DNA from 2 places in the Arthrobacter sp. NPDC093128 genome. Region 2 is predicted to be linked to the other one. Evidence: riboswitches for the same ligand, from Rfam matches in the RefSeq annotation. Region 2 holds a riboswitch; the other holds the start of a gene.

Region 1 (3,347 bases), on a different contig from region 2:
TGGCGATGGCCGCGGCATCAATCGACTCGTCGAAATCGATCGTGGCGATCACGTTTGAGCGGTCTTCGGCCTTGGTGACAAACGGCGTGGCGTACTCGGAGGCCTCGGCCCAGGAATAGATGCGTCCGGCTGAATCGGCGGTGCGGGCAGCGGCAAAATCGAGGCCGCCGCTGGCGTTCAGCCACTGCACCTGCGCGTCCAGCGTCACCAGGGTAGCCAGCGCCGGGGTGTTGTACGTCTGGTTCAGGCGGGAGTTGTCAATGGCGGTCTGCAGGTCCAGGAAGTCCGGGATCCACCGGCCGCTTTCCTTGATCCTCGCGGCACGCTCCAGCGCGGCGGGGGAGAAGAGGCCCAGCCACAGGCCGCCGTCGGACGCGAAGTTCTTCTGCGGCGCAAAGTAGTATACGTCGGCTTCTGAGACATCCACATCCAGGCCGCCCGCGGCGGACGTGGCATCCACCAGCACCAGCGATCCCTCGTCCGCACCGGCAACCCGCTTGACCGGGGCAGCCACACCTGTGGACGTTTCGTTCTGCGGCCAGGCGTACACGTCCACGCCCGCTTCTGCCTGGGCTGTGGGCCGTGTCCCGGGCTCGGCCTTGAGGATGGAGGAGGCGTCCAGGAACGGAGCCTTGTTCGTGGCGGAGGCGAACTTGGAGCCGAACTCGCCGAAGGAAAGGTGCTGGGCCTTGCTGTCCACCAGGCCGAACGCCGCGATGTCCCAGAACGCGGTGGAGCCACCCACGCCAAGAACGACCTCGTAGCCCTCCGGCGCGCGGAAAAATTCGCTGAGGCCGTTGCGGACCGATCCCACGAGGTTCTTCACCGGGGCCTGGCGGTGGGAGGTGCCCAGCAACGTGGCGGACGCGGCGGAAAGTGCCTCGATCTGCTCCGGGCGGACCTTTGAAGGCCCGGCGCCGAACCGTCCGTCCTTGGGCAGGAGGTTGGCGGGGATAGTGATGCTGGTGTCGCTCACGATGGCTCCAATTTTTCGGCGTGGACGTGGGAGAGGCCCGGCAGTACACGGGTTCCTGCCGGAGGAATCCCCTATATTCTGCCTGACGTGCCTGCGGGGGACGGAACGGCACCCGTCATAGTCCAGTCACTGAGACATCCCGGCGGTCGGCGCACTTCAGTTGCGCCGGCTGTACTGCGGCGGATTATCCGGAGTAATTCAAAATAGGCTAGGCTTGACCTTGACGTACAGCGGGCCGCGACGCCGGCCGGGCTGATCCCCGAGGGCTGTTCCCAAGGCTGATCGGTGGATGCAGATCCACTTGACGAGACCGACGGAGAACGCCTCCGCGCGGTACGGTGGGACTGACGCAAGGACTGTGCTCGAGGAGCTGAGCTGGATGACGGATCTGATCGACACCACGGAGATGTATCTTCGGACAATCTTGGAGCTTGAGGAAGAGAACATCGTGGCTCTCCGCGCCCGGATTGCCGAACGGCTGCGCCACTCAGGGCCCACCGTTTCGCAGACCATCGGCCGGATGGAGCGCGACGGGCTGGTGGTTGTTTCCGGCGACCGGCACCTTGAGCTCACGGAAACCGGCCGGAAACGGGCCACCGAAGTCATGCGCAAGCACAGGCTGGCGGAACGGCTCTTGGCTGACGTCATCGGCCTGGACTGGGCGTATGTCCACGACGAAGCCTGCCGCTGGGAACATGTCATGAGCGAGCGCGTTGAACGGCGCATCTTCGAACTCCTGAACCACCCCACGGTTTCCCCCTACGGCAATCCCATTCCCGGCCTGGCGGCGCTTGGCGGCCAACCGGCTCCTCTGTTCACCGACGGTGTGGTGAACCTGCTCGACGCGATGACCGGGTACGGGGCCGACTCGCGCATCACCGTCAGCCGTCTGGCCGAACCCATCCAGGTTGAACCGGAGCTGCTGGTCCAGCTCGATGAAGGCGGAATCCGGCCGGGCGCGACGCTCGCCCTGGAGCGGGTAGGGGAGTACATCTCGGTGCGCGTGCCTGAAATCGAAGGCGCCCTCGAGCTGCCGCCGGAAGTTGCGGCCCACGTGTTTGTTACCGTCAGCTAACCGCACACCTCATAGGACCACCTACAACTCACTGAGACGTAGATAACGGAATTATTACCGCGCTGATTAATCACCTATAGTTGGGGACTAGCGCCGATACTAAAGCGTTACCTGATCCGAAGCCGAGCTCTGCCAGCGGATCAGCGTACGAAACACCTCCTGGCAGAGGCGGGGGAACCACAACCGGCCGTTGAAAAGCGGCCTTGGGGTGAAGTCCGTCAGCGGCAAGTCATCTCCGACGAAGGAATCCTTAGGGATACCCCTGTGCCGGATGCCTTGCATTGGCGGACCGGGTCTTTGATCTCTCTGACCCGAATCCGACAGCTAACTCCGCAGGCTATCCAGAGAGGATATTTCTTGACCACGCAGACCGTCAGGGGCCGCCGCAGGGCGACTGGTCCCGCTTCGGAGTACCCCGTGGCCGAAGCCGTTATGACGGTCAGGCCACGCGATGCACATCGTGATGCGCGCCGGCGCCGGAGCCTGTTCAGTCAGGTCACGGAGTTCGCTTCCGCGAGCGGTGTGGGTCAGAAGGCCGGCATTGCCCTGGCCGCCACCGGACTGGTCCTCACTGTGACCGTCCCGTCAACCGGACCCATGATGAGCACAGCGGACACCGGAAACACGTCCGCGGCCGCCGCATCTGTAACGGCGCAGCCTGAGGTTTCCGCGGCTGCAGGCGCCAAAATCGACTTCAACCGGACCTATATCGCCACCAAGGGCGATCCCGACGGCAAGCTCAAGCAGCTGCTGAGCGCGCAGTCCGCCGGCACCATTACCCGTGCAGCATCCACCGGAAGCCTCGGAGCACCGCTGGCGCAGATGGTTTCCGCATCCCCCTTCGGCTTTCGTGTCAGCCCGATCACCGGCGGCACCGGCGAATTCCACCGCGGGCAGGACTATGCGGCCCAGTGCGGCACAAGTGTTATGGCCGCGGCCAGCGGAACGGTGACGTTCACCGGATGGCACCCCTACGGCGGCGGAAACCGCGTGGTGATTGACCACGGCAACGGCCTGGAGACCACGTACAACCACTTGTCCTCGTCCAACGTCCAGGTAGGCCAGAAGGTCAGCCGTGGCGACGTTGTGGCCCTCAGCGGAACCACCGGCGCCTCCACCGGCTGCCACCTCCATTTTGAAGTGATGGTCAACGGCGAAGTCGTTGACCCCACCGGCTGGCTCTGATCCAATCCGATGGAACACTCTCGCATTCCTGTGACATGCCGTGACCTGAATGTGACATTCACGCGGAATTCCTGTACCGTCTAAAGCACGCCAACTTTTCCGAAGTTGGCG
Region 2 (3,347 bases):
TTGCCCTCCTCGGCTCGTCCCCGGTTGACCGGGCAATGGCCAATTTCTTTCTCAGCATCAACTTTCCGGCTGCTCCCACGCGGTATTTCACTTGCCTGGACGAGGCCATGACGTGGCTTGGGGACGCGTAGCCGCGGCCTGCCAACGCCGTTCAGCCGGACCCTACCTGCGCGGAGCCCCTGTCCAGTGCTGAGCGAAGTTCGGGAACCGGTATGCGGCCGGTCGCCAGGTCGCGGCTAAGGCGGCCCATGCCGCGCAGGTCGGCGAGGGCGGTCCGGAGAAGATCCACGCCGGCGTCGGACTCGTTTATCCAGTCCACCGGCACCTCGTGCACCCTGAGTCCGCATTTTTCGGCCAGGACCAGCAGCTCGGTGTCGAAGAACCAGGCGTTGTCCGCGGTGTGGGGGAGGAGCTGCCGGGCGATATCCGCGCGGATGGCCTTGAAGCCGCACTGAGCATCACTGAAGTGCGCACCTAGCAGGGTATGCAGCAAAAGGGTGTAGCCACGGGAGATGAACGCCCGCCGGTGTCCCCGGACCACACGCGAACTGCGCGATAGCCGGGTTCCGATCGCCAGGTCGGAATGCCCGGAGATGAGCGGTGCTATCAAGGGGGCAAGCGCAGCAAGGTCGGTGGAAAGGTTCACGTCCATGTAGGCCAGCACGGGCGACGGCGACACGAGCCACACCGTGCGAAGCGCGTTCCCCCTTCCCTTGTCCGGGAGCCGGACCACGGTGACCTCGCGGAGTTCCCGGGCCACACGCTCGGCGATCCGGAGCGTGCCGTCGGTGCTGGCGTTGTCCGCCACGGTGATCCGGAAGGTGTGCGGGAAAGTGCCGTGCAGGTAAGCGTGCAGCCGCCGGAGGGACTGCTCCAGATCCTGTTCCTCGTTGTAGACCGGGATGGTCACATCCAGGACAGGCGCGGCGGTTCCGGTCCGTTCGTCGACGGCGGCCCGCGTGTCGATAGGGACGCGGCGGATGTTACCCGAACCGGAAAGCGCCGGAGCGGCACCCGTCGGGACGTCGACGGCAGCCCGCAGTTGCGTGTGCGGCAGGATCCCCGGGGCCTGGTCTGTGAGCGTCATGGTTCAAACTATGACGCTGGCGCATATGAAGGATTTAGGCCATAGCTGTGCACCTGCTGTGGAAGCCGGGAAGCGATTCACCCGCAATACGGCCGAAGGCCCCGAATCACGTGGATTCGGGGCCTTCGGCTGATGCGCCTTCGGCTGATGCGGAACAGTCCGGCGGGTCGGGGCCGGCTTAGTACCAGTTGTTGGCGAGGTGGAAGTTCAGGGCGTCGCAGGGGGAACCGTAGCGCTCCTTGACGTAGTTCAGGCCCCAGTTGATCTGAGTGCGGAAATTGGTGAGGTAGTCCCCGCCCGCGCTGGCCATCTTTTCGGCCGGCAGCGACTGGACAATGCCGTACGCGCCACTGCTGGCATTCGTCGCCGTGGTCTTCCACTCCGATTCCTTGGTCCACAGCGTGGTCAGGCACTGCATCTGGTCAGCCGCCCAGCCGTAGTTGCCGAGCTGCGAGGCGGCATATTCCTGGGCAGCTGCGGGGTCGTCCACGGCGACAGGGGGCGCGGGAGCCGGAGCCGGTTCCGGAGCTGCCGCCGGTGCAGGGGCGGGGGCGGGTGCTTCCGCGGCCTTCTCCTCCGCGGGCTGCTCTTCGGATGGCTGCTCCTCGGTGGACTGCGCAGACATGCTGACGGAAGCCGGAGCCGGCATGGCCGAAACCAGGATCTTTTCGAACGCGAGCTTCGACTTCGTGTCGGCGCTCGCTGCGGCGATTTCCGCGGCCGTCGCCGAGCTTGCCGGCGCGGCGGGCTCGGAAGCCTGGCCGGCGGCGCCGACGCCGATCAGCACGGCGCAGGCGGTGGCCACCACTGCGGCGCGGCGGCCGGAGCTGTGCAGGCCGGCGGTAAACCGGGACAGCGGGGACGCCGTCTTGGCTGATTCAGCGCGGTGGCGTGAGCGTTCTGCGGGCACCGCGGTCTTACTTGAAGGGCGCTCTGGACGTACTTCTGGCGTGGATTTAGTCATGGTTGCCTCTCGATGCCGGCGGAGTTAGCTGTCGGGTTCGGATGAGGTCATCCGGCCGCACGGAACTTCACGTGTCGGCTTCACCCCGAGGGCGGCGATGCAGAATGCCCGGAGACCTGGGTCCCCCGCCTCTGCCTGATCATGAGGAAATCCGGGTAGCGGCAGAGTTTGGCGTCCATCCGGATATGCGGCCGGAACGGTGGCCGCACTCTAAAAACCGTACAGGAGATAGAACCTTAAGTCACATTTCGGTAACGAGGATCACTGTGACGGCGCGTTGACTTGCGCCGGGGAGGCCGGGGATTCGTTCGATCACGGAAAAGGCCAGCCGGCCCAAATGGGCATCGGCCGGCCGTGATTTCCGTGCGTTGAGAACTAGGCTGCCGGTGGTTCGCAGGGGAGGCGCAGCGCGAACTCCGTGCGTCCCGGACGGGAGGTGACTTCGACGGTTCCGCCGTGTGCTTCCATGATCGACTGCACAATTGAAAGGCCCAGCCCGCTGGTCCCCTCAGAGGCGGCCGCTCCAGCGGCGGCCGCTCCCGCGGCAGCTGAACCCGCCGGGCTGGTGCGGGCGGCGTCCGCCCTGGCAAAGCGGGCAAAGACCCGGTCCACAAATTCGGGCGGGATCCCGGCGCCGTTGTCCGTCACGGTCACCACGGCGCTGCCGTCAGCGGAGCGCATCACGCCGGTGACAACGGTGGTCCCGGGGTCCGTATGCTTGCGCGCGTTGGAGAGCAAATTGGCCAGCACCTGGTGCAGCTGCGTGGCGTCCCCGCGGACCACCACCGGCTCGTCGGGCAACTCAAGCTGCCAGACGCGGTCCGGTGCCATGACCTTCTCGTCGCTAACGGTTTCCACCACTAGCTGCGTCAGGTCCACGTCGCTGATTTTGAGCGGCTGCCCTTCGTCCAGCCGGGCCAGCAGCAGGAGGTCCTCCACCAGGGTGGTCATCCGTTCGGACTGGCTTTGCACCCTGGCCAGGGATTTCTTGCCGTCCGGAGTGAAGTCTTCGGTCATCCGCATGAGTTCCGTGTAGCCGCGGATTGCCGTAAGTGGCGTGCGGAGCTCGTGGGAGGCGTCGGCCACGAACTGGCGCACCTTCGTCTCGCTCTGCTGCCGGGCCTCGAGCGCCTTGGAGACGTTGTCCAGCATGAGGTTTAGCGCGTGGCCCACGCTGCCCACTTCAGTTCCCGGGTGCGCGTTCGACGGCGGCACGCGCACCGCGAGGGCAACCTCGCCGGCGTCGAGGGGCAGCCGCGAAACCTGCGTTGCCACTTCGGACAGCTGCTCGAGGGG

The links. Region 2 has a riboswitch for cyclic di-AMP ahead of AB0N24_RS19370 (hypothetical protein). Riboswitches for the same ligand answer to the same signal wherever they lie in the genome.
Region 1: another riboswitch for cyclic di-AMP. It lies ahead of AB0N24_RS05850 (M23 family metallopeptidase); the one in region 2 lies ahead of AB0N24_RS19370 (hypothetical protein).

The regions. Positions count from the first base shown of each region.
Region 1 covers NZ_JBFBEY010000004.1:22,277-25,623, forward strand. The annotation lists gene serC (phosphoserine transaminase) at 1-976, opposite strand, end outside; gene AB0N24_RS05845 (metal-dependent transcriptional regulator) at 1,356-2,051, shown strand; cyclic di-AMP (ydaO/yuaA leader) riboswitch at 2,162-2,405, shown strand; gene AB0N24_RS05850 (M23 family metallopeptidase) at 2,409-3,236, shown strand.
Region 2 covers NZ_JBFBEY010000017.1:48,881-52,227, forward strand. The annotation lists gene AB0N24_RS19360 (STAS/SEC14 domain-containing protein) at 1-131, shown strand, start outside; gene AB0N24_RS19365 (dolichyl-phosphate beta-glucosyltransferase) at 152-1,087, opposite strand; gene AB0N24_RS19370 (hypothetical protein) at 1,266-2,051, opposite strand; cyclic di-AMP (ydaO/yuaA leader) riboswitch at 2,051-2,235, opposite strand; gene AB0N24_RS19375 (HAMP domain-containing sensor histidine kinase) at 2,427-3,347, opposite strand, start outside.